2 regions of the Streptomyces sp. NPDC002176 genome follow, and region 1 is predicted to be linked to the other one. Evidence: predicted binding sites of a transcription regulator. Region 1 holds the regulator's gene; the other holds the start of a gene.

The links. Region 1 encodes HspR, which represses chaperone genes until heat shock. Its sites were predicted from a motif close to TTGAGNNNNNNNNNCTCAA; they were not measured.
Region 2: the regulator HspR is predicted to act here: its motif matches at 12,990-13,008, upstream of lon (endopeptidase La).

What each region holds. Positions count from the first base shown of each region.
Region 1 covers NZ_JBJDQW010000005.1:219,493-234,461, forward strand. The annotation lists gene ACI2LY_RS23845 (DUF2617 family protein) at 1-434, opposite strand, end outside; gene ACI2LY_RS23850 (pyridoxal phosphate-dependent aminotransferase) at 1,377-2,564, shown strand; gene ACI2LY_RS23855 (YbjN domain-containing protein) at 2,641-3,171, opposite strand; gene ACI2LY_RS23860 (RloB family protein) at 3,307-3,897, opposite strand; gene ACI2LY_RS23865 (ATP/GTP-binding protein) at 3,875-5,179, opposite strand; gene clpB (ATP-dependent chaperone ClpB) at 5,312-7,909, opposite strand; gene ACI2LY_RS23875 (pyridoxamine 5'-phosphate oxidase family protein) at 8,025-8,438, shown strand; gene ACI2LY_RS23880 (hypothetical protein) at 8,577-8,912, opposite strand; gene ACI2LY_RS23885 (helix-turn-helix transcriptional regulator) at 9,262-10,275, shown strand; gene ACI2LY_RS23890 (LuxR C-terminal-related transcriptional regulator) at 10,285-11,313, opposite strand; gene ACI2LY_RS23895 (sugar ABC transporter substrate-binding protein) at 11,533-12,642, opposite strand; gene ACI2LY_RS23900 (heat shock protein transcriptional repressor HspR) at 12,979-13,437, opposite strand; gene dnaJ (molecular chaperone DnaJ) at 13,443-14,627, opposite strand; gene grpE (nucleotide exchange factor GrpE) at 14,673-14,969, opposite strand, start outside.
Region 2 covers NZ_JBJDQW010000002.1:426,519-441,487, forward strand. The annotation lists gene ACI2LY_RS10140 (TetR/AcrR family transcriptional regulator) at 1-573, shown strand, start outside; gene ACI2LY_RS10145 (hypothetical protein) at 578-901, shown strand; gene ACI2LY_RS10150 (NlpC/P60 family protein) at 1,016-2,062, shown strand; gene ACI2LY_RS10155 (styrene monooxygenase/indole monooxygenase family protein) at 2,109-3,365, opposite strand; gene ACI2LY_RS10160 (GTP-binding protein) at 3,395-4,051, opposite strand; gene ACI2LY_RS10165 (DUF742 domain-containing protein) at 4,032-4,457, opposite strand; gene ACI2LY_RS10170 (roadblock/LC7 domain-containing protein) at 4,454-4,954, opposite strand; gene ACI2LY_RS10175 (nitrate- and nitrite sensing domain-containing protein) at 4,951-7,755, opposite strand; gene ACI2LY_RS10180 (hypothetical protein) at 8,137-8,925, shown strand; gene ACI2LY_RS10185 (MarR family winged helix-turn-helix transcriptional regulator) at 8,944-9,435, opposite strand; gene ACI2LY_RS10190 (lysozyme) at 9,661-10,479, shown strand; gene lon (endopeptidase La) at 10,538-12,967, opposite strand; gene ACI2LY_RS10200 (spermidine synthase) at 13,094-13,771, shown strand; gene ACI2LY_RS10205 (response regulator transcription factor) at 13,880-14,620, shown strand; gene ACI2LY_RS10210 (ATP-binding protein) at 14,617-14,969, shown strand, end outside.

The sequences.
Region 1 (14,969 bases):
CAGCGCACCTGGCCCTCGTGCCGCTGGGCGAGCATCGCGGTGAAGGCGTGCGGGCTGCCCGGGAACACCCCGGCCAGTCCGTGCGGATGGTCGGAGACCAGGGCGAGCAACTCCTGGGCGCGGCCCGCGAAGGAGCCCGGCGTGAGCATCTCCACGCGCGCCGCGAACTCGTACTCCCAGTCGCCGACGCGCTTGGCGACGCCGAGGGGGAGCGGGGTGGAGGAGCCGGGGATGCACGCGACCGTCTCCGAACAACTGCCCCGGTCCTCCTCCAGAAGGACCTGGTGGGAGGCGCCGAGCAGCCTCAACTGCATCTTCGCCCCGCTCAGTTCGAGATCGAGGGTGGCCAGGGCCGGGAGCGGTTCGCGGCCGAGGGCCCAGGCGAGGTCGGCGGCGCGGGTGTCGGTGTAGGACGTTTTCAGGGTCGTGAGCATGGATCGGCTCCGCTAACACACGAGGAGAGGGGTGGTCCGGCGCACCTCGGTGACACCGGGCGATTCGGCCAGGTCGGCCCGGCTGGAGAAGCGGTGTCCATCGGACGTCCGAGGGCTTGGGGTGGTGTTTTAGAGGGAATCACGAACACTGGCCGTGCCACAGCGTTTTTACCCAAGTTCGGAGGGTTTCCATCCCTCAGAGGGCTCCACAGCTCAACTGTTCAACTACGGCGTACGCCCAGCGCGGAGCGAGGGGCTCCGCCGGTTCGCGTGCCCGGGGCGCCGCCCCCCCCTGGGCGTTTCCGCCACGCGGGGGCGGTCGTGGGCGGCTGGATATCGCCGCTACGGCCGCCCGCGCGCCTCGGTGCACATCGGTGTGCGTGTGCCTGGACGGCTCAGCTGCCGCCCCCGCAGCCTCCGCCACCTCCGCAGGAGGAGCCGCCCCCGCAGGAGGACCCGCCGCCGCAGGACGAGTGGCCGCCGCCGCAGGAGGAGTGCCCGGAGTGGCCGCCGCCGCTGTCGCCGCCGTGGTGACCCCCGTGGTGCCCGCCGTGGTGCCCTCCGCCGGAGGAGGACCCGGCCTCCCCGCCCCAGACCCACCAGCTGGACCCGCCGTCGTACGCCCCCGTCCCCGTCCCCGAACCCGAGGACCCGGATGACGACGACCCCGACGACCGCGTCCCGCCGCCCCGCGACGAGCGCGCCGTCCCGCCGGAAACCCCCCACCTACGCCGCCGCCGCGACCGCGCCGCGGCCACGACGACCAGGATCACCACGATGAGGATGATGCCGAAGACCATGGCGTCCCCCCTCCTTCCGTTCCCCCGAAGCGGCCCCCCGTGGGCGCCCCGTCCGTCACCGCGCACCGCGCGGTGACCGGGAGATGCCCGCCCACGAAGAACACCAAAGCCGAGTTGAGGAACTCCAGAGCTTGGGCGCAGGATGGCCGCCATGACCTCCAGCGCACGTCCGTACCTCAACCGCAGGCTCGCCGAGTTCGGGACGACCATCTTCGCCGAGATGTCCGCCCTGGCCACGGCCACCGGCGCGATCAACCTGGGCCAGGGCTTCCCCGACACGGACGGCCCCGAGGAGATCAGGGAGGCGGCCGTACGGGCGCTGCGCGACGGCCGCGGCAACCAGTACCCGCCGGGCCCGGGCGTGCCGGAGCTGCGGCACGCCATCGCCGCGCACCAGCGGCGCCGGTACGACCTGGCGTACGACCCCGACACCGAGGTCCTGGTCACGGCGGGCGCCACGGAGGCCATCGCCGCGACCCTGCTCGCGCTGGTGGAGCCGGGGGACGAGGTGGTGGCGCTGGAGCCGTACTACGACTCGTACGCCGCGAGCATCGCCATGGCGGGCGGGCGGCGCGTGCCGGTGACGCTGCGCCCGGCGGAGGGCCGCTTCCGGCTGGACCTGGACGAGCTGCGCGCGGCCGTCACCGACCGGACCCGGCTGCTGCTGATCAACACCCCGCACAACCCGACCGGCACGGTCCTGACCCGCGAGGAGCTGGCCGCGATCGCCGAGCTGGCGGTCGAGCGGGACCTGCTGGTGGTGACGGACGAGGTGTACGAGCACCTGGTCTTCGACGACGCCGAACACCTCCCGCTCGCGAGCTTCCCCGGCATGCGCGAGCGCACGGTGACGATCGGCTCGGCGGGCAAGACGTTCTCCTTCACCGGCTGGAAGGTCGGCTGGGTGACGGCTGCTCCCGCCCTGGTCAGCGCGGTCCGCTCGGCGAAGCAGTACCTCACCTACGTCTCCGCGGGCCCCTTCCAGTACGCCGTCGCGGAGGCCCTGGCGCTGCCCGACTCCTACTTCGACGGCTTCCGCCGCGACATGCTCGCCCGCCGCGACATCCTCGCGTCCGGGCTGGCCGGGGCGGGCTTCGGCGTCTTCCGCCCCGCGGGCACCTACTTCATCACCACCGACATCCGCCCCCTCGGCGAGAAGGACGGCTTCGCCTTCTGCCGCGCCCTCCCCGAACGCGCGGGCGTCGTCGCCATCCCGAACGCCGTCTTCTACGACGACCGGGAGGCGGGCGCCCCGTTCGTACGGTTCGCGTTCTGCAAGAAGCCGGAGCTGCTCCAGGAGGCCACCGACCGCCTGCGCCGCCTCGCCTGATACGACGGACACGACTGAGGGCCGGGGCGCGCGAAACGCGTACCCCGGCCCTCGGCCGTCGTCCGGTCGGCGTGGACTACTCCACGTCCCCGCCCGAGTCCTCCGCGTCGTCGATCTCCTGCTCGAGGCCGAGCTGCTCGGCGAGCCACTTGTCGAACTCGATGGCCGCGCGGACCCAGCTCACCGTGGAGGAGACGAAGTGGTTGAGGTCGACGCCCGTGCCGATCAGCATCTGGGCCTCGCCGATGAGGCGGACCGTGCCGTCGTCGTGGGTGTGGGTGTAGACCTTGGGCCACAGGGTGCGGCGGTTCCAGTCGTCGATGGACTCCAGCAGCCGCGCCTTCTCCTCGATCTGGTGCGGGCGGTCGTAGAAGGTCCGCACCGAGAAGACGCGCTGCTCGTCCTCCCCACGGAACATGAAGTACGTCCGGAACTGCTCCCAGGGCGCCGCGAGGTCGCCCTCCTCGTCCACGACGTACTTCAGCTCCATCTGGTCCAGGAGCTGCTTGACGAGGTCCTGGTCCGGGAGGACGGGGCCCGCCGGTTCCTGCGGCTGCTGCTCGGGCTGGCCCCCGAAGTTCGGAATCGAGGACGGGTCGATGCTCACCGTGGTTTTCCCTTCGTACGGAATTCCGCCATCCTCCCCCAGAGGGGGAGGTCCGTGGCAAGCCCCGACGCGGCCTGTCAGCCACGGGCGGACACGCCTGCGCCGTACGGGGCCCTCAGCGGCGAGTACCCACTCTCAGCGCTCTTCCATCCGCTCCACGAGCTGCCATACACCGGTCGACGGATTCCGGGCGTAGTCCTCACCCGAGGAGTCCAATTTGCGGGCACGCTCCATCGCGTCGCTCCGGCCGTCCCGGTACGCGGCGAAGTCGATGCGCGTCTTGTCGTACTCCGGCACATGCTTGCGCAGGATCGGCAGCAGGGCCTTGTACGTCGCCGCGTGGGCGGTGTGCGCGGCGAAGTGGAGCAGCAGCCACAGCTCGAAGCAGGGGTGGGAGACCGCCACCCGGATGCCCGCACGGTGCGCGGCGGTCACGGCCGCCGACACGTCGGGGTACTGGTCCACGTCGAAGACGCACCAGACCTCGTCGTAGCCGCTGGCGACCAGGCCGCGCTGAGTCTTCGCCCAGGCGACCAACTGCGTCGGTGAGCACGCCTTGCCGCGGACCACCACGGACACGGCAGGGTTGCGAAGATGCTCGCGCAGGCCCTGGAAGTACTGGCGCTCGGTCTCCTTGCTGCCGCAGACGATCAGGAGCGTGCGCGCCGAGCGCCGGACGGGGCCTCGTCGGCGGCCCGAGCCCTCACGCGGAAACGGCCTTGCCACGTGCCCCCCAGTACTGCTTGACCATGTCCTCGAAGGCTCCGTCGGGCAGCAGTGGCACGGCGCCGTAGCTTCCCGCCAGATACCGCCGCTCGAAGTTCTCCCCCTTGCGCGGCTTGAAGTCGCTGAGCGGGTACAGCTCCGAGGCCCCGGTCGCCGCGTCCTTCTCCACGAACCAGATCTGGTCGCGGCGCAGGACCTCTTCGCCGAGCATCGTGCCGAGGAGCGACGCGTCGTGTGTGGTGAACACCAACTGAGCACCCAACGGGTTGAGTTCGGTGCTCTGAAAGAGCTTGACGAGCTTGGCGGTCAGCAAGGGGTGCAGACTGACATCGATTTCGTCGATCCAGAGCTGGGTACCGCGCCCGATCGCGAGCAGCCCCCAGGTGACCAGGGTGAGCCAGGTCTTGGTCCCGGCGGACTCGTCCTCAGCCGTCAGCAGAAACTCCTCGTCCCCGACCCGGTGGACGAACCGGAGCGACTTACTCGCGGACCGACTGATGATGGCCGCTATCTCGTCGCTGATCCCTTTGGTGGTCTCCTTCTTCCACGCGTCTCGGACAGAGCTCCCGAGCCCGGGATCGTCGTCCTGGCTCGGCCGCACGCCATGCACTCCAAGGTCTGCGGCCGCCAGCAGCTCCTCCGCCCGCGCGATACCCAACCCCTCGAAGAACTCGAACACCGCAGCGGTGATGGAACCGGCCGTCGGCAGCGCCTGCCGTGTCCCGTCATCGACGACCGCGACAAACTGCAGGGCTTCCCACACGGCGCCCAGCACCGCGTGTCCGGACTGCGCGCCGGCGGACAGATACAGGCTGTTGGCCCGCATGATCCGCTCGGCGGCAGCCCGCTCGCCGGTGAGCGAGGCTCCGAACGTCACCGCGCTGCCCTTGCGCTCGAAGAGGACGCGCTTGCGGCTCTTCGGGTAGGAGTAGAGCCACTCCTCCTCGATGACCCGGTCACCGGTACTGAAACCGTAGACGTGTCGGACTCCGTCGATCAACAGATCCACCGCATAGCTGGACGGTTCGCGCCTGCCGTCGTGATCCAGGAGGAAGGGACGGCGCTTCACCGGCTCGCCCGGGAGCCATCGGGCCTGCGAATCACGCACGGCATCCATGAAGAACTGGTACGCGTTCATCACCGTCGACTTGCCAGAGGCGTTGGCGCCGTAGATGGCGGCCACGGGGAGCGCGGGGCGGTCGGCGGCATAGGCGGGAACCAGGTTCAGCTCCTGCGGATCGCGCAAGGAGCCGTGATTGGCCACTCTGAAGCTCAAAAGCACGGCGCAACCCCCTTTCCCTTGCTAGTGAACAAGTGAATTTCACATTTGCCGCGCATCAAATGCTAGCTTCCGGCTCTCCGTGCGAAAAGGCCCGCCACCCAAAGGGGTGGCGGGCCTGTCACGTTCCCTCGGTCAGAGCGACTTCTTCGTCGCCGGGCCCACCCTCAGGCCCTCCTCCGTGCGGTCCACGCGGACCGTGTCGCCGTCCTTGATCTCGCCGGAGAGGATCTCCTTGGCGAGGCGGTCGCCGATGGCGGTCTGGACCAGGCGGCGCAGGGGGCGGGCGCCGTATGCCGGGTCGTTGCCCTCTTCGGCGAGCCAGGCGAGGGCGTCGGGGGTGACGTCGAGGGTGAGGCGGCGCTCGGCCAGGCGGCGGCCGAGGCGGTCGATCTGGAGGCGGGCGATCCGGGCCAGCTCCGCCTCGCTGAGCGCGGAGAACACCACCAGGTCGTCCAGCCGGTTCAGGAACTCCGGCTTGAAGGAGGCCCGTACCGTGTCCAGCACCCGCTGCCGCTTCGTAGCCTCGTCCAGCGCCGGGTCGACCAGGTACTGGCTGCCCAGGTTGGAGGTGAGCACCAGGATGGTGTTGCGGAAGTCGACCGTGCGGCCCTGGCCGTCCGTCAGGCGGCCGTCGTCCAGCACCTGGAGCAGGATGTCGAAGACCTCGGGGTGCGCCTTCTCCACCTCGTCCAGCAGCACCACGCTGTACGGGCGCCGCCGCACGGCCTCGGTGAGCTGGCCGCCCTCCTCGTACCCGACGTAGCCGGGGGGCGCGCCGACCAGGCGGGCGACGCTGTGCTTCTCGCCGTACTCCGACATGTCGATGCGGATCATCGCCCGCTCGTCGTCGAAGAGGAAGTCCGCGAGCGCCTTGGCCAGTTCGGTCTTGCCGACGCCGGTCGGGCCGAGGAAGAGGAAGGAGCCGGTGGGCCGGTCGGGGTCCGCGACCCCGGCGCGCGCACGCCGCACCGCGTCGGCGACGGCCTGCACGGCCTCGCTCTGGCCGATGAGCCGCTTGCCCAGCTCGTCCTCCATGCGCAGCAGCTTCTGCGTCTCGCCCTCCAGCAGGCGGCCGGCCGGGATGCCGGTCCAGGCGGCGACGACGTCCGCGATGTCGTCGGAGCCGACCTCCTCCTTGACCATGGTGTCCCGCGCGGCCTCCTCCTCGGCCTCGGAGGCGGCCTCCAGCTCCTTCTCCAGCTCGGGGATCTCCCCGTACAACAGCTTGGAGGCGGTGTCGAAGTCGCCGTCGCGCTGGGCGCGTTCGGCCTGGCCGCGCAGGTCGTCCAGGCGCTCCTTCAGCTCACCGACCCGGTTGAGGGACTGCTTCTCCTTCTCCCAGCGGGCGGTGAGCCCGCGCAGCTCCTCCTCCTTGTCGGCGAGGTCGCGGCGCAGCCGCTCCAGGCGCTCGCGGGAGGCCGGGTCGGTCTCCTTGCCGATCGCCAGCTCCTCCATCCGCAGCCGGTCGACACCGCGCTGGAGCTCGTCGATCTCGACGGGCGAGGAGTCGATCTCCATGCGGAGGCGGGACGCGGCCTCGTCCACCAGGTCGATCGCCTTGTCGGGCAGGAAGCGGGAGGTGATGTACCGGTCGGACAGGGTCGCGGCGGCCACCAGCGCGCTGTCCGCGATCTGCACCTTGTGGTGCGCCTCGTACCGCCCCTTCAGACCGCGCAGGATCGCGATGGTGTCCTCGACGCTCGGCTCGGCGACCAGCACCTGCTGGAAGCGCCGCTCCAGCGCCGGGTCCTTCTCGATCCGCTCGCGGTACTCGTCCAGCGTGGTCGCGCCGACCATGCGCAGCTCGCCGCGGGCCAGCATCGGCTTGAGCATGTTGCCCGCGTCCATCGCGGAGTCACCGCCCGCGCCCGCGCCGACGACCGTGTGCAGCTCGTCGATGAAGGTGATGATCTGCCCGTCGGAGTCCTTGATCTCCGAGAGCACGGCCTTGAGCCGCTCCTCGAACTCACCGCGGTACTTCGCGCCCGCGACCATCGCGCCGAGGTCCAGCGAGACCAGCCGCTTGTCCTTCAGGGACTCCGGCACATCACCCTTGACGATGCGCTGGGCCAGCCCCTCGACCACGGCGGTCTTGCCGACGCCCGGCTCACCGATGAGGACGGGGTTGTTCTTGGTGCGGCGGCTCAGCACCTGCACGACCCGGCGGATCTCCTGGTCCCGGCCGATGACCGGGTCGAGGCGGCCCTCCCGGGCGGCGGCGGTGAAGTCGGTGCCGAACTTCTCCAGGGCCTTGTACTGACCCTCGGGGTCGGCGGTGGTCACGCGGCGTCCTCCTCTGGCCTTCTGAAAGGCGTCTTGCAGCTTCTTGGCGGTGGCTCCCTGCTCCCGGAGCACTTCCCCGGCGGCGCCGCCCTTCGCGGCGAGACCGGTCAACAGGTGTTCGGTGGAGAGGTAGTCGTCCCCGAGTTCCCCGGCGCGCTCGTCGGCGTCCGCGAGGACGGCGAGCAGCTCCCGGCTGGGCTGCGGGGGCGCGACGGTGGAGCCGGTCACGCTGGGCAGCGTGGCGAGGGCGCGCTCGGCCCCGGCACGCACGGCGGCCGGATCGGCGCCGACGGCGGCGAGCAGGTCGGTGATGTTCTCGTTGTCCTGACCCGCGAGCAGCGCGAGCAACAGGTGAGCGGGCGTCAGGTCGGGGTGCCCCTCCGTCACGGCCCGCTGGCTCGCGGCGTTGATCGCGTCCCGGCTCCTGTTGGTCAGCTCGGCGTCCACGTGCGTGTTCTCCCCTTCCGCCACTACTCCACTGATGACTTAACCAGTGTACACAAACTTGAGTCACCTGCACTCAATTAAGCGGCGCGAGCCTCAGATTGGCTAGGTTTCGGTCATGGCCACACATTCCGTAGACCTGGACGCACCGGACGACGCGTACCTCGCCTTCTGGCGGGAGCGGCACCTGAGCACGCTCACCACCCCGCGCCGGGACGGCAGTCCGCATGTCGTGCCGGTCTGCGTGACCTGGGACCCGGAGGCGGGGATCGCCCGCGTCATCACCAGCGGCACCAGCGCGAAGGCGGCGCACGTGCGCGCGGCCGGACCCGAGGGCGCGCGGGTGGCGGTGTGCCAGGTGGACGGCCGGCGCTGGGCCACGCTGGAGGGGCGGGCGCGGGTACGCGAGGACCGGGAGTCGGTCGCGGAGGCGGAGCGGCGCTTCACCGAGCGGTACGGCCGGGAGCCCCGGGAGAACCCGCTGCGGGTCGCCATCGAGATCGAGGTGGAACGCGCGCTCGGCAACGGCTGAGCAGTTTCGGCCACTTGGCCGGAGGGCGCGTACCCCGAAATATGCGCAGAAACTGCAGCGGCGTCACCGTGTTCAGGTCACGGTGACGCCGCTGCGGGGGGAAGCGCCTGAGCGATCTTTTACGACGGGGGAATCGCGTCAGGCACTGCGGGGGGTGGCAGTTGTGGTCCTGAGGTCGGCGACCTCGGGCTCCGCGAGACGGTGGTCCCGCTGGTCGAGATTGACGAAGATCATGCCGTACCGGACGGCACACCGCACCGGCTGCGGCGCGCCGCGTGGCTTGCGCAGGCAGCGGTACGCCCGTACGTCCTCGTCCTCGTCCCGGGTGACCACGACCGGTTCGCCGAACACCGTCACCATCAACGAGTCGCCGCTGTGGGGGATGGCGGTGACCAGGTCGATGAAGTGCCAGCCGGAACGGTAGGCGGTGGCCATCTCACGACGGAAGGAGCGGTCGTCGGGAGGCGTGGTCATGGTGATCAGTCCCACCGCGTGTCGAGCGGGGCGACGTCCCACCTCGTATCCGCGGTCGTACTGTCCCACCTGGTGTCCAGCGGGGCGGTGTCCCACCGGGTGTCCTGAACGCCCGCCGCTGTCACGGTCCCCCCGGTACCCGGCCCGTGCGCGCTCGCCGCACCGGAGAGGCCCGCCAGAGTTCCGACGGCCGCAACGGCGGAGAGAGCGGCAACAAGCGCCGAGCGAAGCATTCTGTTACGCATGGTCGGCTTCGTCCTCACTTGAAAGTCCCCTCTTCCCCCGTCGAGTTAGACGATGGCTCATTCAGGCACATCATCGCCACACGATCGGTGCATCATGTTCCTGCATGTTCAGGACCCTGGGGGGTGGAGATTCAGTGATAAACGGGACAGAGGCGACACATCCCCACGCGGTGACCGAGATGTGCGCGGATGGGAGCCGTCTCTACGCGAGCGCGCTGCGCACCGGCCGCATCCCGCGCGCGGACGCCGAAGCGGCCCCGTGCCTGATGGAGTTCGCCCTGCTCCACCCCGATCCCGACGACCCCGGCTGGCTGCGGCCCGTGGCGCCTGCCGTCGCGCTGGCCCAGCGGCTGACCCCGATCGAGCGGGAGATCGCCGAGCGGCGGCGCCGGTCCATCGTGCTGTCCGAGATATTCGAACCCTTCATGACGCTGAGCGCGCGCGAGGACGCCCCGACGCACGCCATCACCGTGCTGGAGGGCCTGGACCGCATCAACGCGGCCCTGGACCTGGCGACCGGCCAGTGCCGCACCGAGGTGCTCACCGTGCAGCCAGGCGGCCGCCGCAGCCCCGAGAACCGCCTCCTGGAGGCGCTGGACCGCGACCGCCCGCTGATCGAGCGCGGGGTCCGCATCCGCACCCTCTACCAGCACACCGCCCGCTACAGCGCCGACCGCCTCGCCTACGTGGACCGCTTCGCCGACGGCAAGGCGGAGTACCGCACCATCGACGAGTTGGTGGAGCGGCTGATCATCTGTGACGAGACGGTGGCCTTCATCCCGGTCCAGGAGGACCGCCAGGTCGCCCTGGAGCTGCGCCACCCCGGCCTGGTGCGCTACCTGGTCAAGGTCTTCGAGTTCATGTGGAGCCGCGCGGTCCCGCTGAGCGCGGGCACGCCCTACGAGACCGCGCCGGACGGCCTCACCGATGTCCAGCACTCCATCGCCAAGCTCCTGGTGGAGGGCCATGTGGACGAGGCCATCGCGCGCCGCCTGGGGATGAACGTCCGCACCTGCCGGGCCCACATCGCCAAGCTGGCCACCTCGCTGGGCAGCGGCAGCCGGGCCCAGCTCGGCTACCTCATCGCCCGCTCCGGCATCCTCAACGAGGACGCGTAGGGGCGGAGTTCAGGGTGCGCGCAGGCCGCCCGCGGGCGCCGGGGCCGGTCCGTGCGACGGGCCGTCCAGCCCCACCTGGGCGATCCTGACGCCGAGTTGGGTACGGCTGGTCGCGCCCAGGGTCTCCGAGAGCCGGGCTATGTGCGCGCGGCAGGTGCGCACGCTGATGCCGAGCCGCTCGGCGATCACCGCGTCCTGGTGGCCCTCGGCGAGCAGCGCGGCGATGGCGCGTTCGCGGTGCGAGATGCCCTCGATTCCGGTGTCGGGCAGCGGGGCGGTGAGCGGGATCGCCAGCCGCCACAGCCGCTCGAAGACCGTCACCAGGTACTCCACCAGCGCCGGGTGGCGCAGCTCCAGGGCCATGGTGCGGTCGGTGTTGGCGGGGATGAAGGCGACCGTGCGGTCGAAGAGGATGAGCCGGTCGATGACCTCGTCCAGGGTGCGGGCCTCCACCGCGTCGCCCATCAGCTCCAGGTAGTTGAGCAACCCCTGCCCGTGCCGGGCGACATGGGTGTACAGGTCGCGCATCCGCACGCCCCGGCCGCGCAGTTCGAGCGCCCGGTGCAGTCCCTCGGTCAGCTCGGCCTCGCGCCGGATGCCGCCGGGCTGCACGGTGAGCACCTCGGTCGCACAGCGCTCGGTGGCCTCGTCCATCGCGGCCTGGATACGGGTGAGCCCGTCCAGCACCCGGATCGCGGCGCCTTCACCCTGCGGGGCGAGGTCGGGCAGTTGACGGCCGAGTCCGGCGTACCAGTCGAACGCGGCGACCGCCGAGCCCATCCGGCGCTGGCTCTGGGTGACCTCGTCGTAGACCCCGCGCAGCAGCCGGGTCATCACCTCCTGCGGGGAGGTGGGGACCAGCCAGTCCATGTCGTCGGGGTCGGGGTGCAGCAGGGCCAGTTCCAGCAGGCAGGGCACCGGCTCGGCCTCGGCGCGCGGCACCCGGCCGCGGCGTACCGCGCGGGAGTACACGCGGTCCCCCGGCCCGCACAGCCGGTCGGCACCATGGGGATGTCTCTCCGTCGCGTGCCCGGCCATCGCCCATTCCACCCCCGGTCGCCGCCACTTCGCAGCGCAACTATGCGCGGCCCCGCCCGCCTCCGCAACACGGCTCCCCGCGCCCCGCGGGCCGCGAAACACCGGTATGCCCGGATCGCAAGGGGCCGCCGGGGCACGAAAAAAGGAGGCGGTCCCGCCGTCGGCGGGGCCGCCTCCCTCATGTGTCTCGGGGCCGTGCCCCGACCGTGCCGTACGGCGTCAGCGCAGGCCGACGGCCGCGCAGGCCGCCTTGTAGTCGGCCGTGCAGATGTCGTCGACCGAGTAGATGCCGTCCGCGACGACCGTCTCCTTGATCTTGCTCTTGGTCAGCGCGCTCACCTGGACCAGCTTGGCCGGGATCTGCTTGTCGGTGGGGCTGTCGATGCGGTCCTGGGTGAGGGCGTCGAACTGGATGTCCTTGCCCTGCACCTTGGCGACGGCCATCTGCGCCGCGGCCTCGGCCTCGTCCGGGTAGGACTTGTAGACGCTCATGTACTGCGTGCCCGCCAGGATGCGCTGCACGGCGTCGAGTTCGGCGTCCTGGCCGGTGATCGGGGGCATGGTGGTGACCCCGGCCTTCTTGAGGGCCTTGATGACCCCGGCCGCCATGCCGTCGTTCGCGGAGTAGACGGCCGCGATGTCGGACTTGCCTATCCTGCCGATCGCCTCGGTCATGTTGGCCTCGGCGTTCTCCGGCTTCCAGTCCTTGGTGTCGAAGCTGTCCGCGATCGTCACCTTGCCGTTCAGCTCGGAGAGCGCGCCCTCCTTGAACTGCTTGGCGTTGGGGTCGGTGGGCGAGCCGTTCATCATCACGATCTTGTCGGAGAGCCCGGCACTCGCACCAAGACGCTCCAGCAGGGAGCGGCCCTGCACCTCGCCGACCAGCTCGTTGTCGAAGGAGATGTACGCGTCGATCGGGCCCTCGGCCAGCCGGTCGTAGGCGATGACCGGGATGCCCGCGTCCTTGGCCTTCTTCACCGTCGACGCGATGGCGTGCGAGTCGACCGCGTCCAGCAGGATGACGTTGACCTTCTCGTCGATCATCCGCTGCATCTGGTCGGCCTGCTGACCGGCGTCCGCGTCGGCGTTGGCGTACTCGACCTTCCCCTTTTTGTGGGTCAGTTCGGACACCTTGCTCTTGATGATCGGGTAGTCGAACTTGTCGTAGCGGGTGTTGGCCTTCTCCGGGAGCAGCAGGCCGACGGTGACCTGGTCGCCCATGGTCGGGCTCGCGCTCGCGTCGTCACCCGCCGAGTTCAGGACGCCGCAGCCGGCGAGCGGGAGGACCATCGTGGAGACGGCGGCCACGGACATGGCGATACGACGCATTCGAGGGCTCACTTCAGGTGCGTTCCGACGGGGTGCTGCGTGCGCGACCCAGGTGTCTGAAAAGACAACTTGCAGGCGCCCCATGGCGTCAAGCAAAACAACTTAACGAGATGGCAACACCACGCAGCGTTCAGGAAGTGAAGACATGGGGAAGCCTTGCGCGACCCTCTGTAAACACGCTTCACACCCTCCCCGCCCGACCCACCTGTTACGTACACATGGTCGAATGAAGTCAGCCAGGCTGTGAACGCACCCGTGAACACCCCCGTGAACAACCGAAGGGGCCGGGAGGCGTTGTGCCTCCCGGCCCCTTCGAAGGTGCTCGGATACGTCCCGTCAGTCCGCGGACTGCTGCCGCTTGGGCCGCCACACCACCAGCGCGCTGGTCTGCTGGACCTCCTGGTACGGGACCAGGTCGCGCCGGTAGGACGCGTGCACCGCGGCCTCGCGCTGACGCATCGTCGCCGCCGCGCCGTCCAGGGCCGATTCCAGCTCCGCGACCCGGGACTGGAGAGCCGCGACGTGGTTCTCCAGCTCGATGATGCGCTTGATGCCGGCCAGGTTGATGCCCTCGTCCTGCGACAACTGCTGCACCTGGCGGAGCAGTTCGATGTCACGGGCCGAATAGCGCCGCCCACGACCCGCCGTGCGGTCCGGGGAGACCAGACCGAGGCGGTCGTACTGCCGGAGCGTCTGCGGATGGAGTCCGGAGAGCTGCGCGGCGACCGAGATGACGTAGACCGGGGTCTCCTCGGTCAGCTCGTACGGGTTGCGCCGACGACCGGGTGTGTCCATCGGGCTCATTCTCCCTTCGCGGCCTCGAACAGCTCCGCCCGCGGGTCCTCGTCCGCGGTCGCCTCTCGATACGCCTCGAGCGCGTCACGAGCCTTCCCCGAGAGGTCCTTCGGGACACTCACCTCCACGGTGATCAGCAGATCACCATGGCTGCCGTCCTTGCGCGCCGCGCCCTTGCCCCGCGCCCGCATGGTGCGGCCGTTGGGCGTGCCGGGCGGCAGCTTCAGGGTGACCGGGGACCCGCCGAGGGTGGGTACCCGCACCTCGCCGCCGAGGGCTGCCTCGGCGAACGTCACCGGGACGGTGACGGTGAGGTTGTCGCCCTTGCGGCCGAACACCTTGTGCTCGCCGACATGGACGGTGACGTACAGGTCGCCCGCCGGGCCGCCGCGCTCGCCGGGCGCGCCCTTGCCGCGCAGCCGGATGCGCTGCCCGTCGGTGACACCCGCCGGGATGCGGACCTGCATGGTGCGCGAGGACTTGGCCCGGCCGCTGCCGCCGCACTCGGTGCAGGGGTGCTCGGCGATCAGGCCGCGGCCCTTGCAGTCGGGGCACGGGTCGGTGAGCGAGAAGCCGCCGCCCGAGCCCCGCGCGACCTGTCCGGTGCCGACGCAGGTCGGGCACACGCGCGGCGTGCCGTTCTTGTCGCCGGTGCCCGAACACGCCTTGCAGGGCGCCTGCGAGGTCATCCGGAGCGGTACGGTCGCGCCCTCGATCGCCTCGGTGAAGCTGAGCGTCACCTCGGTGTCGACGTCCTGCCCCCGGCGCGGCTGGGTACGGGTGGTACCCGCGCCGCCCCGGTTGAACAGGCCGCCGAAGACATCGCCGATGCCGCCGCCGAAGCTGCCGCTCTGCGCGCCGCCGGGCCCGCCCGCGCCGCCGAAGAGGTCGCCGAGGTCGAAGTTGAACTGCCCGCCGCCCGCCGCGCCCGGCCCCGGCCGGAAACCGCCGTTGCCGAACAGGGCGCGCGCGTCGTCGTACTCCTTGCGCTTCTTGGGGTCGCCGAGGACGTCGTTCGCCTCGGAGATCTCCTTGAAGCGCTCCTCGGCGCGGGTGTTGCCCTTGTTGGCGTCCGGGTGGAACTCGCGGGCGAGCTTCCGGTACGCCTTCTTGATCTCCGCCTCGGTGGCGTCCTTGGGGACGCCGAGGACCTTGTAGAAGTCCTTCTCGATGAAGTCCTTGGTGCTCATCCCCGACGTCCCTCCTTCCGGTCCTGCGTGATCTCGGTGATTACGTCAGCCCTCCTCCGGGCCACCGTTCTCCTTGTCGTCGGCCGCGCTCTCCTCGGCCTCCTCCGCCTGGACGGTCTGCGCGCCGGGCTGCGGCTCGGCGACGGCCACCCGCGCGGGGCGGATGGTGCGCTCACCGATGCGGTAGCCGGGCTGGAGGATGGCCACGCACGTCGTCTCGGTGACGTCGGGCGCGTAGGAGTGCATCAGGGCTTCATGGATCGTCGGGTCGAAGGGCTCGCCCTCCTTGCCGAACTGCATGAGGCCCATCTTGGCCGCCACGGACTCCATCGACTCGGCCAC
Region 2 (14,969 bases), on a different contig from region 1:
TTCGCGCACCGCGCGCCCGAGGAGGTCTCCCTGGACGACGTGGCGGAGGCGGCCGGGGTCTCCCGCCCGCTGGTCTACCGCTACTTCCCCGGCGGCAAGCAGCAGCTCTACGAGGCCGCGCTGAAGTCGGCCGCCGAGGCGCTCCGGCTCTGCTTCGACGAGCCCCGCGAGGGGCCGACGGTGCCCCGGCTGGGGCGGGTCCTCGACCGCTATCTGGCCTTCGTGGACGAGCACGACACCGGGTTCAGCGCGCTGCTCCAGGGCGGCAGCGTGGTGGAGACCTCCCGGACCACGGCCATCGTGGACGGGGTGCGCCGGGCCGCCGCCGAGCACCTCTACCGCCACCTCGGGGTGGCCGACCCGGGGCCCCGACTGCGGATGACGGTACGGATGTGGATCGCGGCGGTCGAGGCGTCGTCGCTGATCTGGCTGGACGAGGAGAAGCAGCCGCCCCGGGACGAGCTGCGGGACTGGCTGGTCGAGCAGTTCACCGCCGTCCTGGTGGTGACCGCCGGGTGCGACCCGCAGACGGCGGCCGTCGTCGCCGCGCTCGGCGGGGATGACCGACACTGAGGGCGTGAAGAGTCAGGACACCCCCTTCGAGGGCGGACCGATGGACGGCCGGGTGCTGCCCGTGCTGCTCGGCCCGACCGGCCACCCCCCGAAGACGTACCGCATCCCGGTCCCCGACGCGGCCGGCGGCCCGCCCACCGTGCTGGTCTACCGGCGCACCCCGCGCGGGCACACCCGGAGGCTGGGGCTGGTGCGCGGGTGGAAGTACGTGCACGATCCCGAGGGCCTCGGCGACGCCGACCGGCTCCGCTGGCCCTGGTCGAAGCCGAGGCGGGACAACACGCCGGACAACACGCCGCACGGCAAGCCGGACGACCCGACCGGGTGACAGGGTTGCGCCGGTCCGCGCACGTTCGGCGCGCGGACCCCGCGAAACGAGGCACAAGCTCCGGGTAGGGAGGCAGGCGGGACGGCCGCCGCCCCTCGCACCGGAGGTGATGTCGTGTCAGTAGCCCTGCTGCGCCTGGCCTGTACGGCCGCGATGGCGGCCCAGGTCGCCTTCGCGCCGCTGCCCGCGGTGGCCGCGCCCCAGCCGCAGCGGCCGGTGGCCCAGCTGCTGACGGACCTTCAGCGGCTGTACCAGCAGACCGAACAGGCCACCGAGACCTACAACGCCACCGCGGAGAAGCTGACCGCGCAGCGGGCCGAGGTCAAGCGGCTGGACGGTGAACTGGCGAGCGCGCGCCAGGCGTTGCGCGGCAGCCGGAGCGACGCCGGACGGCTCGCCCGCGAGCAGTACCAGAACAGCTCGAACTTCTCCGTCTACGTCCGCGTCCTCCTCGCCCGCGACCCGCAGCAGGCGCTCGACGAGGGCCATGTCATCGGCCGCGTCGCCGGTGAACGCGCCGCCACCGTGGACCGGCTGACCGGCGCCGAGCACCGCGCGGACGCCCTGGCCAGGTCGGCCCGCAAGGCCCTGGACACCCAGCTCACCCTGGCCGGGAAGCAGAAGAAGCAGCGCGACGACGTGACGAAGCGCCTGGCCGAGGTGGAGCGGCTGCTCGCCTCCCTCACCCCCGAGCAGCAGACCGAGCTGTCCCGGCTGGAGCAGGACGGCGTGACCGAGGCGCAGCGGCGCCTCATCGCGTCGGGCACCCTCGGGGACGACGACCGGCCCGCCTCCGCGGAGGGCGGCAAGGCGGTCCGCTACGCCCTGGACCAGATCGGCAAGCCCTACCTGTGGGGCGCGACCGGCCCCGCCTCCTTCGACTGCTCGGGCCTGACCTCCCGCGCCTGGGCCCGCGCGGGCACCCCGATCCCCCGCACCAGCCAGGAGCAGTGGGCCCGGCTCCCGCACGTCCCGCTGAACTCCCTGCGCCCCGGCGACCTGGTCATCTACTTCCCCGAGGCCACCCATGTCGCCCTCTACCTCGGCGGCGGCAAGGTGGTGCAGGCCCCGCGCACCGGCGAGAAGATCAAGATCTCTCCCCTGGCGGCCAACCCGGTCCTGGGCGCCGTACGACCCGACGCGGCCCCGCGCCGCCTGTGACAGGCGGGCACGGGGCCGGGGTCGTCAGTGCCTCTGCGGCGGTGCGTCAGGCGCCCGCCGCCACCGAGCCGACGTACGCCTCCGTCTTCGCGGGGTCGTAGAAGAAGTTCTCGAAGTCGGCCGGGTTGTCGAAGCCGTTGGCGAAGCGATCGGCGACCGGCTGGAGCTGGCCCGCGGCGCCGATCAGGTTGAGGATGTGCTCCGGCGGCGGGGCCAGCATGGCGTTGGTCCACTTGGTGACGTGCTGGGCGGTGGCCCAGTAGCGGTCGAAGGTGGCCTTCATCCACTCCTCGTCGAACGGCTGGTCGCCGCGCTCCAGGATGGAGTCGAGGTAGGCGGCGGCGCACTTGGACGCCGAGTTGGAGCCCTGGCCGGTGATCGGGTCGTTGGCCACGACCACGTCGGCCACACCGAGGACCAGGCCGCCGCCGGGCAGCCGCCCGATCGGGTTGCGCACGGTCGGCGCGTAGCGGCCCGCCAGGGTGCCCCCGGCGTCGGTCAGTTCGACCTTGGTGGCGCGCGCGTACTCCCAGGGCAGGAACTTCTCCATGAGTTCCAGGGTCAGGGAGAGGTGCTCGGTGGGGTCCTTGACGCCGTTGAACACGTCGAGCGGGCCACCGGGTATGCCCTCCCAGAACAGGATGTCGGCGCGGCCGGAGGTGGTCAGGGTCGGCATCACGAACATCTCGCCGACACCGGGCACCAGGTTGCAGCGGACCGCGTCGAACTCCGGGTGCTCCGGACGCGGGCCGAGCCCGTGCACGTACGCCACCGCGAGCGCGCGCTGCGGCTCGGTGTACGGGGAGCGCTCCGGGTCGCGGCCGAACATCGACACCAGCTCGCCCTTGCCCGCCGAGACCAGCACGAGGTCGTAGGTGCGGGAGAAGTAGTCGAGGTCGCCGACGGCCGCGCCGTGGATGACCAGCTGGCCGCCGCGCTGGGCGAAGGTCTCCATCCAGCCGGCCATCTTGACCCGCTGGTCCACCGACTGGGCGTAGCCGTCCAGCTTGCCGACCCAGTCGATGGCCCGCTGCGAGGGGCCGGGGTCGAAGGAGCCGGGGGCGGCGACCGAGACGCCGAGCCCCTCGATCTTCGGGGCCTGGGACTCCCAGAAGTTCAGCTGGAGGTCACGCTCGTGCTGGAGGGCGGTGTCGAACATGCACTGGGTCGACATGACCCGGCCGGAGCGGATCTCGTCCGCCGTCCGGTTGGACATCAGGGTGACCTCGTAGCCGTGCGACTGGAGGCCGAGGGCGAGCTGGAGACCGGACTGACCGGCTCCGACGACGAGTATCTTCCGCATGCGGGGGTGTCTCCTACGGGGGCTGGGGACTACTCGGGGGTTACGTCGAGCGCGTGGCCCACCAGGGCCAGGAGGGTCTCGATCGCTGAGATCCGGCGCCGCGCATCCATGATCATGACAGGGATGTGGGCGGGTATGGTCAGCGCCTCCCGCACGTCCTCGGGCCCGAACATCTCGGTGCCGTCGAAGTGGTTGACCGCGACCACGTACGGCAGGCCGCAGCTCTCGAAGTAGTCCAGCGCCGGGAAGCAGTCCTTGAGCCGCCGGGTGTCGGCCAGGACCACGGCGCCTATCGCGCCGCGCACCAGGTCGTCCCACATGAACCAGAACCGCTGCTGGCCCGGCGTGCCGAACAGGTAGAGCACCAGGTCGTCGTCGAGCGTGATGCGGCCGAAGTCCATGGCCACGGTCGTGGAGGTCTTGCCCGGCGTGGCGGTGAGGTCGTCGGTCTCCTCGCTCGCCTGGGTCATCAGCGCCTCGGTCTGGAGCGGGGTGATCTCCGAGACCGCGGTGACCAGCGTGGTCTTGCCGACGCCGAACCCGCCCGCCACCACGATCTTCGTGGCGACGGGGGCCCGGCTGCGGTCCTGCTGCCAGGACTTCAGTTCCTCGACGGGCTCGGCCACGCCGTCGACGGGGGGAACGTTCCCGACGGAGGCAGTCGCGTCAGAGACGGCGGAGTCCACTCAGCACCCTTTCCAGCAGCGCGCGGTCCGGACGGCCGGTGCCGTGACCGGTTCCGGTGCCGTAAACACGGATCTTTCCCTGGTCCGCGAGGTCACTGAGGAGCACCCGGACCACGCCGAGCGGCATTCTCAGCAGCGCGGCGATCTCGGCCACCGTGCGCATACGGCGGCACAGTTCGACGATGGCGACCATCTCCGGCATCACGCGCGGCGCGGCCCCGTTCGCCAGTTCCTTGCGCTCCTCCGGGGCGTCGAGCGCCGCGGTGCTGGCCACGAACGTCTCCACCAGGAGGACGTGACCGAAGCGGGTGCGGCCGCCGGTGAGCGAGTAGGGGCGCACGCGGGCGGCCTTGCGGTCGCCGCCGCGCGTGGGGAGCTGCGTCTTCTTCCTGGCGATGGCGCTCATCGGCTGCTCCCGCTCGGTTCGGACTCCATGGATTTCCGCAGTTCGCTGCGGAGTTCCGGGGTCAGCACATGTCCGGCCCGGCCGACGAAGAGCGCCATGTGGTACGCGATCACGCTCATGTCGCACTCGGCGGAGCCGTGCACGCCGAGCAGCGAGCCGTCGCTGATCGACATGACGAAGAGGCTGCCCTCGTCCATGGCGACCATGGTGTGCTTGACCGAGCCGGAGTCCATCAGCTTGGCGGCGCCCACGGTGAGGCTGCCGATGCCGGAGACGATGGTGGCCAGGTCGGCGGCGGAGCCGCGGGGACCTTTGGTCACCGGCCGGTTCTGCCGCTCCGCCTCGGCGCGGCTCGGGTCGGACGACAGCAGGAGGAGGCCGTCGGAGGAGACGACCGCGACCGACTGGATACCGGGTACTTCCTCGACCAGGTTGGTCAGCAGCCAATGCAGGTTGCGGGCTTCACTGCTCAGTCCGTAGGTACTGGGCGTGGTCAACTGCTTGCCTCCTCGGCGTGGCCCCCCGTGGATTCTTCGACGTGTGCACTGCTGGTGGGCCGCTGGTTCTGCGCCGTGTGCTCGGCGATCTCCGCTTCGACGTCCCGGTAACCGGCCTGCGCCCCCTTGCGGAAGCCGCCGAGCCTGCGGCGCAGGGCCTCGGCGTCCACACCGGTGGCGCGCGGGCGGACCGGGGCCTCGGGCACGGTGATCTTCGGGGTGCGCTTGGGCAGACCCTTGCTCGTCAGCTTCTCCTCCGTCTCGTCCGGGGCACGGTCGTGCGTGGCCTCGGCGGGGAGGGGAGTGGCGGATTCGGGAGTGAGGGGCGCTGGGACGACGGGCGCGGGGGTGACGGGTGCGGTCCGGTCGGCGGGGGCGGCCGACGGGAGCAGCAGCTCCATCGTGGTCTCGGGGGCCGACTCGGGCAGGGCCTCGGGCAGCGGCTCCGGCAGCACCTCGGGCGCCGTCTCGGGCGGCAGCTCGCGGGTGGCCTGCCTCGGGATCACCGCTTCACCGGCGTCCGCGTCCGCCTGCTCGGCGAGGGCGCCCTGCTCGGCGATCTCGTTGTCGGCCACGGCCTTCTCGGCGAGGGCGACGAGCGGGTCGGTGCCCTTGGGACGGCCGCGCAGCACGTTGGAATTGGCCTCGGCGTCGGCGCCGGGCAGCGAGAAGCTCTGGGTGCCCGCGGTGCGGGTGGCGTGGTGCGGGACCGCGCCGACCGGGGTCTCGGTGAGCAGCGACCGCGGCAGCACGACGACGGCGGCGACCCCGCCCTGCTTCTGCTCGCGCAGCTGCACCCGGATGCCGTGCCGGTGGGCGAGCCGGGCGACGACGTACAGGCCGAGGCCGAGACCGTCCTCGCCCTCCTGCTCGTACGGCGACTCCGGGTCGAAGTCGGCGAGGCGGCCGTTGAGCCGCTCCATGCGCTCGGCGGCCATGCCGATGCCCTCGTCCTGCACCGACAGCATGACCTCGCCGGACTCCAGGAGCCAGGCGGAGACCTCGACGGGCAGGTCGGGCGGGGAGAACGAGCTGGCGTTCTCCATGAGTTCGGCCAGCAGGTGGGAGAGGTCGTCGGCGGCGAACCCGGCCACATGGGCGTGCGGCGGCAGGGCGGCGATCCGGACGCGCTCGTACCGCTCGATCTCGCTGACGGCCGCGCGGACCACGTCGACCAGCGGGACCGGGCCGTGCGCGGGCTGGATGTGCTCGGTGCCGGAGAGGACCAGGAGGTTCTCGCTGTGGCGCCGCATGACCGTGGCGAAGTGGTCCAGCTTGAACAGGGTGGCCAGGCGCTCCGGGTCCTGCTCGCGCTCCTCCAGCCCCTCGATCACGGAGAGCTGGCGCTCGACCAGGCCGAGGGTGCGCAGCGCGAGGTTGACGAAGGTGCCGCCGATGCTCTCCCGCAGCCGCTCCAACTGGGCGCTGGAGTCGGTGAGTTCGGCACGCAGCGCCTCACGGGCGTCGGCCATCTTCTGCCGCTGGCCGACCAGGTGCTTGCGGTCGGCCTCCAGGGTGGCGACCCGCTCGTGCAGGGTGACGGCGTGGGCGTGCAGGGCGTTCACGGAGCGGACGACCTGGGCGAACTCGTCGTTGCGGCCGGTGAAGGCGATCGGCTCCTGCCCGGCGGGGTCCTCGGCACCGGCCAGGCGGGCCGAGCCCCGGCGCAGCACGGAGAGCGGGCGGGTCAGGGTGCGGGCCATGGCGGTGGCGATGCCGACGGCGACCAGCATCAGGGCGCCGAGCACCGCGATCCGGATCTCCAGACCGGTGACGTCGTCGTCCCGCAGGGCGGCGAGGTTCTGCCCCTGGCGCTCGTAGAGAGCGGACTCGGCGCCGCGCATCAGGTCGACGCGGGCGGAGAGCGCGGCGCCCGCGTTCTTGGCGCTGACGGTGAGCTGCCGGTCGCCGAAGGTGGGCTGGCCGGTGAGGAAGGCCAGGTACTTCTCGGCGGAGTTGACCTCCGGGCCGGTGACCGTGGAGTCGTAGGAGGTGACGGCGTCCTTGGGCGCGGTCTCGCGGAAGGTGGCGAGAGAGGCGTCGGCGCGCAGCCGGGCCCGCTGGGCGGCGGCGGTGAGCGCGTCCCGGCGGGCGGTGTCGTCCTTGCTGCTGTCGCTGGTGGTGACGGGCAGGCCGGTGACCGGGCTGATCGTGGTGCTGGGCGTGGAGGGGACGCTGAGCGCGGCCAGCAGCAGGCCGCGCGCGGCGGCGGACTGCTGGACGGCGGAGTCCAGTTCGGCGAGCGCGTAGGCGCCGGACCCGGCGCGCGGGGGCGTCCGCTCGGCCAGTTCCTCGGCGAGCCGGTGCAGTTCGGTGATGGTGGCCGAGTACGCCTGGTGGGTGCGCAGCGCGTCGGACGTGCCGGTCAGGGCGGTGCGGCGGACGGTGGCGATGCCGTCCAGCGCGGTACGCAGCCGGGACGGCAGGTCGGTGTCCGCGCGCAGGTCCTCGACCTGGCGGTCGACGCGGGTGCCGCGCTGCTCGGAGGGCGCCTTGGTCTTCGGGCGTCCGGCGGCGACGTAGGAGGTGACCTCGTCGCGTTCGTCGGCCAGTGAGTGGGCGAGCGCGAGGGCGTCCTGGGTCTCCTCCGCCCGGGTCACCAGTTCCTGGGACTCATGGAGGTCCCCGGAGGCGGTGAGCAGGGCGGGGGCGCCTGCCGCGGCTATGGCGGCGGCCACCACGGCCACGGCGACGATCAGCCGGTTGCGCACATGGGTGGGACGTCCAGCGCCCACGGGGGTCTGTTCGGTCCCCTGGGGGGCCGTCTGCCTGCCTGTGCGCCGAGGCCGCTTCTTCTGCACCGGTGCTCGCAATCCTGAACTCGTCTACGGAAGGGCCGGGCGGCGCCCCGTCGTCTCGGTGCCAAGTGGTGCGTACACCCGATTCGTGGTTCCCGACCCTCCCAGCGCCGGTGGGCAGTGGCCGCGCATCACCTGACCCGCCACCCGAAGGAGTGAACATCGGAGGGGAGTTGGCGGGCAAGTCGTGACGGCGCGCCGGGCACCCTTGTGCGGCGGGCCGGTTGGACGCGCGGGACAGGCTTTGGCAGTATTCGCCGCCACGCATTCCCGGACCATCTCATTTGCCGCCAATTCCGGCGTCTGAGCTGCACTGTCGCGCCAAAGGGAGCGCGTACTCCGGCCGTTGCCCCGCTTCGTGAAGGACTCGTGCAGACTGGCGGGATGCGCACTGATCTCGTCTCGGAACCCGGCACCGCCGACCGGCCCAACGAGGACTTCGCGGGCGTCGGACTACCCGCCTGCGGTCAGGGCGGTTGCGTGATCTTGCTGGACGGAGTGACACCGCCCCCGTACGCGCCGGGCTGCTCGCACCCGGTGCCCTGGTTCACGGCCCGGCTGGGCGGCAAGCTGACCGAACTGACCGTTTCCCACCGAGATCTGACGCTGGCGGAGATTCTCGGTCGGGCGATCAGCCAAACATCCGAGGCCCATCTGATCACCTGTGACCTTTCTCACCCGCGCACGCCCCAGGCGACGGTGGTGCTGGTGCGCTGGTCGGCACAGACGGTCGAGTACCTGGTGCTCTCGGACTCCGCGCTGCTGCTGCGCGCCCCGGACGGCACGGTGACCCCGGTGCTGGACGACCGGCTGGCCAGGCTGCCGCGCGGGGCGCTGGCGAGCGCGGAAGTGGTGGACGCCGAGCTGCGGAACAAGGAGGGCGGCTTCTTCACGGCCGCCGCCGACCCCTCGGTGGTCCGGTACGCGGTGACCGGCACGGTGCCGCGCGCCGAGGTGCGCTCGCTGGTGGCGCTGACGGACGGCGCGGCCCGCTGGACGGAGAAGTTCCGCGAGGGCGACTGGACGGCCCTGTTCGACCTGGTCGCCAAGGAGGGCACCCGCGCCCTGGTGGACCGGGTGCGGGAACTGGAGCTGGCGGACCGGGAGGAGCGGGCGTTCCTGGGCCGCAGCAAGACGCACGACGACGCGACGGCCGTCCACGTGGAGCTGTGAAGGACCGCCGGGGAGCGGCTACTTCTCCGCGATGTCGTTCAACTGGTGCAGCAGACGCGCGAGTTCGGCAACCTCACGGCGGTCCCAATGGGCGAGCTTGGTGACGTAGCGGGCGCGGCGGGCCTCTCTGACCTGGCCGACCCGGCCCCGGCCCTCGTCGGTGAGGGTGACCAGCCAGGCGCGGCCGTCGGCCGGATCGGGCTCGCGGGCGATCAGGCCGAGGTCCTCCAGGGCGCGCAACTGGCGGGACATGGTGGCCTTGCCGACGCCGATGTAGGCGGCCAGGTCGGTGGCCCGCTGGGCGCCCTGCTCGTCGAGTCGGATGAGCAGGCCGTACGCGGCCGGTTCCAGGTCGGGGTGGACCTCGCGGGCCATCTCGCCCTGGTTGGCCCGCGCCCGCCGCAGCAGCACCGTCAGTTCGCGCTCCAGCGCCAGGAATTCCTGGTCGACACAGCGCGGCGCCACGGGTGCGGCGCCGCCGCCCGTACCGTTGTTCCCGTCCTCGTGCACCTCAGTACCCCTGCCCGGTTTCGCTTCTGAAATTTTCTGCCGGACCCCGTCATCGCCGCAGCTCCGTCAGTATTTCGCAGGCGTAGACCAACGGCGGCATCCGGACCCCCTTCCCACCCCCGTATCTACGTGCGTAGCTTCTTGGACGGGCCCCTCTCGGCGGCCCCGCGCAACAGGCTCGTCGGTCATTTCTGGTCCCCCACCTTTCTCCCGGAAGGCCACGCCATGCCCGTGCACAGACCCGGCCCCGCCCGCCCGCGCACGCTCGCCGTCCTGGTCACGGCCCTGCTCGGTGCGTTCTCGCTGGTCATCGGTACCGCTCCCGCCCATGCCGCGCCCCACCGCGGCGACGCCTACCTCGGCATGGGGGTCCTCTCCCACGACGGCCGCTCCGGTGCCCCGGCGGGCACCCGGGCCGCCCAGACCGAGGGCGTCGACGTCTCCGGCCACCAGGGCGACGTCGACTGGGCCACGCTGTGGAACAGCGGCGTGCGCTGGGCCTACACGAAGGCCACGGAGGGCACCTACTACACCAACCCGTCCTTCGCCCAGCAGTACAACGGCTCCTACAACGTGGGCATGATCCGGGGCGCGTACCACTTCGCCACCCCGGACACCACGAGCGGCGCGGTGCAGGCCAACTACTTCGTGGACCACGGCGGCGGCTGGTCGCGGGACGGGCGGACGCTGCCCGGCGTGCTGGACATCGAGTGGAACCCGTACGGCGACGCCTGCTACGGCATGGCCGGGGCCGCGATGACCAACTGGATCGCGGACTTCCTGAACACCTACCGGGCGCGCACCGGGCGGGACGCGGTGATCTACACGGCGACGAGCTGGTGGACCCAGTGCACCGGCAACACCGCCGCCTTCGGCGCGGTCAACCCGCTGTGGATCGCCCGGTACGCCACCGCGCCGGGCACGCTGCCCGCGGGCTGGGGCGTGCAGACGATGTGGCAGTACACCTCCTCCGGCCCGACCGTCGGCGACCACGACAGGTTCAACGGCGCCCTGGACCGGGTGCAGGCGCTGGCCAACGGTTAGAGACGCGCGAAAGGCCCGAGTCCCCTCGCAGGGAGGGGACTCGGGCCTTCGCCGTACTTCAGGCCGCGGCCGGGACCTCCGCCACGGTGGTGGCGGGCGCGAGGGCCAGCTCCAGCACCTGGCGGACATCGGTCACCGCGTGCACGTCGAGCTTCTCCAGCACCTCGGCCGGGACGTCGTCCAGGTCGGCCTCGTTGCGCTTGGGGATGATCACGGTGGTCACCCCGGCGCGGTGCGCGGCGAGCAGCTTCTGCTTCACCCCGCCGATCGGCAGCACCCGCCCGGTCAGCGAGACCTCGCCGGTCATCGCCACGTCCGTGCGGACCAGCCGGCCGGAGAGCAGGGAGGCCAGTGCGGTGGTCATGGTGACGCCCGCGCTCGGCCCGTCCTTGGGGACCGCGCCCGCCGGGAAGTGGATGTGCGCACCCCGGTCCTTCAGGTCGGCCACCGGCAGCTCCAGCTCCGCGCCGTGACCGCGCAGGAAGCTCAGCGCGATCTGCGCCGACTCCTTCATCACGTCACCGAGCTGACCGGTGAGGGTCAGCCCCGCCGCGCCCGTCTCCGGGTCGGCGAGCGACGCCTCGACGTACAGCACGTCGCCGCCCGCCCCGGTGACCGCGAGCCCGGTCGCCACACCGGGTACGGCGGTACGGCGCTCGGCCGGGTCCTGCGCGGACTCGGGAACGTGGTGCGGACGCCCGACCAGGCCGCGCAGATCCTCCTCGCGGACGGTGAACGGCAGCTCCCGCTCGCCCAGTTCGTGCTGGGCCGCGACCTTGCGCAGCAGCCGGGCCACGGTCCGCTCCAGGGTGCGCACGCCCGCCTCACGGGTGTACTCCCCCGCCAGCTTGCGCAGCGCGCCTTCCTCCAGCGTGACCTCGTCGCCGGTGAGACCGGCGCGCTCCAGCTGGCGCGGGAGCAGATGGTCGCGGGCGATGACGACCTTCTCGTCCTCGGTGTAGCCGTCGAGCCGGACGATCTCCATCCGGTCGGCCAGTGCCTCCGGGATCGCCTCCAGGACGTTGGCGGTGGCGAGGAAGACCACGTCGGAGAGGTCGAGTTCGACCTCCAGGTAGTGGTCGCGGAAGGTGTGGTTCTGCGCCGGGTCCAGCACTTCGAGCAGGGCGGCGGCCGGGTCGCCCCGGTAGTCCGAGCCGACCTTGTCGATCTCGTCGAGCAGCACGACCGGGTTCATCGACCCGGCCTCCTTGACCGCGCGGACGATACGGCCGGGCAGCGCGCCGACGTAGGTGCGCCGGTGGCCCCGGATCTCCGCCTCGTCCCGGACACCGCCGAGCGCGACCCGGACGAACTTCCGCCCCATCGCGTGCGCCACCGATTCACCGAGGCTCGTCTTGCCGACGCCGGGCGGTCCGACCAGCGCCAGCACGGCACCGCCGCGCCGCCCGCCGATCACACCGAGCCCGCGCTCGTCGCGCCGCTTGCGCACCGCGAGGTACTCGGTGATGCGCGCCTTCACGTCGTCCAGACCGGCGTGCTCGGCGTCCAGGATCTCCTTGGCGCCCTGGATGTCGTACGCGTCCTCGGTCCGCTCGTTCCACGGCAGCTCCAGGACGGTGTCCAGCCAGGTCCTGATCCAGGAACCCTCGGGCGACTGGTCGGAGGAGCGCTCCAGCTTCTCCACTTCCTTGAGCGCGGCCTCGCGGACGTGCCCGGGCAGGTCGGCGGCCTCCACGCGGGCGCGGTAGTCGTCGGACTCCTCGGCCGCGTCCGGGCCGTCGCCGTGCAGCTCGCGCAGTTCCTTGCGGACCGCTTCCAGCTGGCGCCGCAGCAGGAACTCGCGCTGCTGCTTGTCGACGCCCTCCTGGACGTCCTTGGCGATGGTCTCGGCCACGTCCTGCTCGGCGAGGTGGTCGCGGAGCTGCTGGGCGGCGAGCCTGAGCCGGGCCACCGGGTCGGTGGTCTCCAACAGCGCGGTCTTCTGGTCGGTGGTGAGGAACGGCGAGTAACCGGAGTTGTCGGCGAGCGCGGAGACGTCGTCGATGGCCTGGACCCGGTCCACGACCTGCCAGGCGCCGCGCTTGCGCAGCCAGGTGGTGGCCAGCGCCTTGTACTCCTTGACCAGGTCGGTCACCTGGCCGGGCAGCGGCTCGGGCACGGTCTCCGCGACCTTGGCTCCCTCGACCCACAGGGCGGCGCCGGGGCCGGTGGTGCCCGCGCCGATGCGCACCCGGTCGCGCCCCTTCACCAGGGCGCCGGGGTCGCCGTCGGCGAGTCTGCCGACCTGCTCGACGGTGCCGAGCACACCGGTCTTCGCGTAGGTGCCGTCGATGCGCGGGACCAGCAGCACCTTCGGCTTGCCGGACTCCGTACGCGCGGCGGCCTGGGCGGCCTCCACGGCGGCCCGGACCTCGGCGTCGCTCAGATCCAGCGGAACGACCATGCCGGGCAGCACGACCTCGTCGTCGAGCGGCAGCACGGGCAGAACGAGCGTGACCTCCATGGGCTCACCCGACTCAGCAGCCATGATCTCCCCTTCAGCAGTCAACTTGAGTAACACTGACTCAATGCCCGTGAGCCGTTGAATGTTCCTCGAACACCGTTCGCTCTCGGCGAACGAAGACTTCCGGGGCGAGCGGGGCAGGATGTCGGCATGACTGCGACGGACGACAGCCCCGTGGTTCTGGACCGGCGCGAGGGGCCGTACGGGGAAGTGGTGCTGCGCCGGAGCGGGGAGCTGCTGCAGATCATCGCCAACGGGTGCTTCCTGATGGACACCTCCGACGGCCGCTCGGAGCGGCTGCTCGTGGACGCGGCGCGGGACGCGCTGGACGACCGCCCGGCGCCGGAGGTGCTGATCGGCGGGCTCGGCGTGGGCTTCTCCCTGGCGCACACGGCCGCCGATCCCCACTGGGGGCGGATCACCGTGGTCGAGCGCGAGCCCGCCGTGATCGACTGGCACCGCGCGGGCCCGCTGGCCGGGATCTCCGCCGACGCCCTGGCCGACCCGCGCACGCGCGTCGTGGAGGCGGATCTCGTCACTTACGTCAATGAGACATCGGACACGTTCGACGCGCTGTGCCTCGACATCGACAACGGCCCCGGCTGGACGGTCACAGAGGGCAACGACAGCCTCTACACACCGGACGGACTCGCCGCGTGCGCAAGGGTGTTGAGACCTGGCGGGGTACTGGCGACCTGGTCCGCGCGGCCCTCTCCGGAATTTGAAGGAACCTTGCGGAATGCCGGTTTCCGGCAGGTGCGTACCGAAGAGGTCCCCGTTGCCCGTGGCGTTCCCGACGTGGTCCATCTCGCCGTCCGACCTGGATAGCGATGGCCAGGCGTGTCCCCGTAATGTGCGGCGTGACGCGGATCATTCAAGCGTCAATCGCAGTCATGGGATCACCCCACGGATTCCGGAAAGCAACAGGGGCGGGCGATGGAGCAGACACACACCTCCCAGACCAGCGCGGCGACGACGTCTCAGGGCGCGCAGCGCCGGGTCCTGGTCGTCGAGGACGACCCCACGATCGTCGACGCCGTCGCGGCCCGGCTCCGTGCCGAGGGATTCCTCGTACAGACGGCCAGTGACGGTCCGTCGGCGGTCGACACGGCCGAGGCATGGCAGCCGGACCTGCTGATCCTCGACATCATGCTGCCCGGCTTCGACGGCCTGGAGGTCTGCCGCCGCGTGCAGGCGTCCCGCCCGGTGCCGGTGATGATGCTCACCGCGCGCGACGACGAGACCGACATGCTGGTGGGTCTCGGGGTCGGCGCCGACGACTACATGACCAAGCCGTTCTCCATGCGGGAGCTGGCCGCGCGCGTGCACGTCCTGCTGCGCCGCATGGAGCGCGCCGCGCTCGCCGCGACCACGCCCCGCTCCGGGATACTCCGGCTCGGCGAGCTGGAGATCGACCACGCGCAGCGCCGGGTGCGGGTGAAGTCCGACGACGTGCACCTGACGCCCACCGAGTTCGACCTGCTGGTGTGCCTGGCCAACACCCCGCGCGCGGTGCTCTCCCGGGAGCAGCTGCTGGCCGAGGTGTGGGACTGGGCGGACGCCTCCGGCACCCGGACCGTGGACAGCCACATCAAGGCGCTGCGCCGGAAGATCGGCGCCGAACGCATCCGCACGGTGCACGGGGTCGGTTACGCGCTGGAGACGCCGACGCCGTGAGTCTCGGACGGGAAGCGGGGCGCCGACGCGCCGGGGGCGGACCCTGGGGCGGCGTACGCCCGTTCTCGATCAAGACCAAGCTGGGCGCGCTGGTCGTCATCTCGGTGCTGATCACCACCGGTCTCTCCATGATCGCGGTGCACACCAAGACCGAACTGCGCTTCATCACGGTCTTCTCGATGATCGCCACGCTGCTGATCACCCAGTTCGTGGCCCACTCGCTCACCGCGCCGCTGGACGAGATGAACGCGGTGGCCCGCTCCATCTCGCACGGCGACTACACCCGCCGGGTGAGCGAGGGCCGCCGCGACGAACTCGGCGACCTGGCCGTCACGATCAACGTCATGGC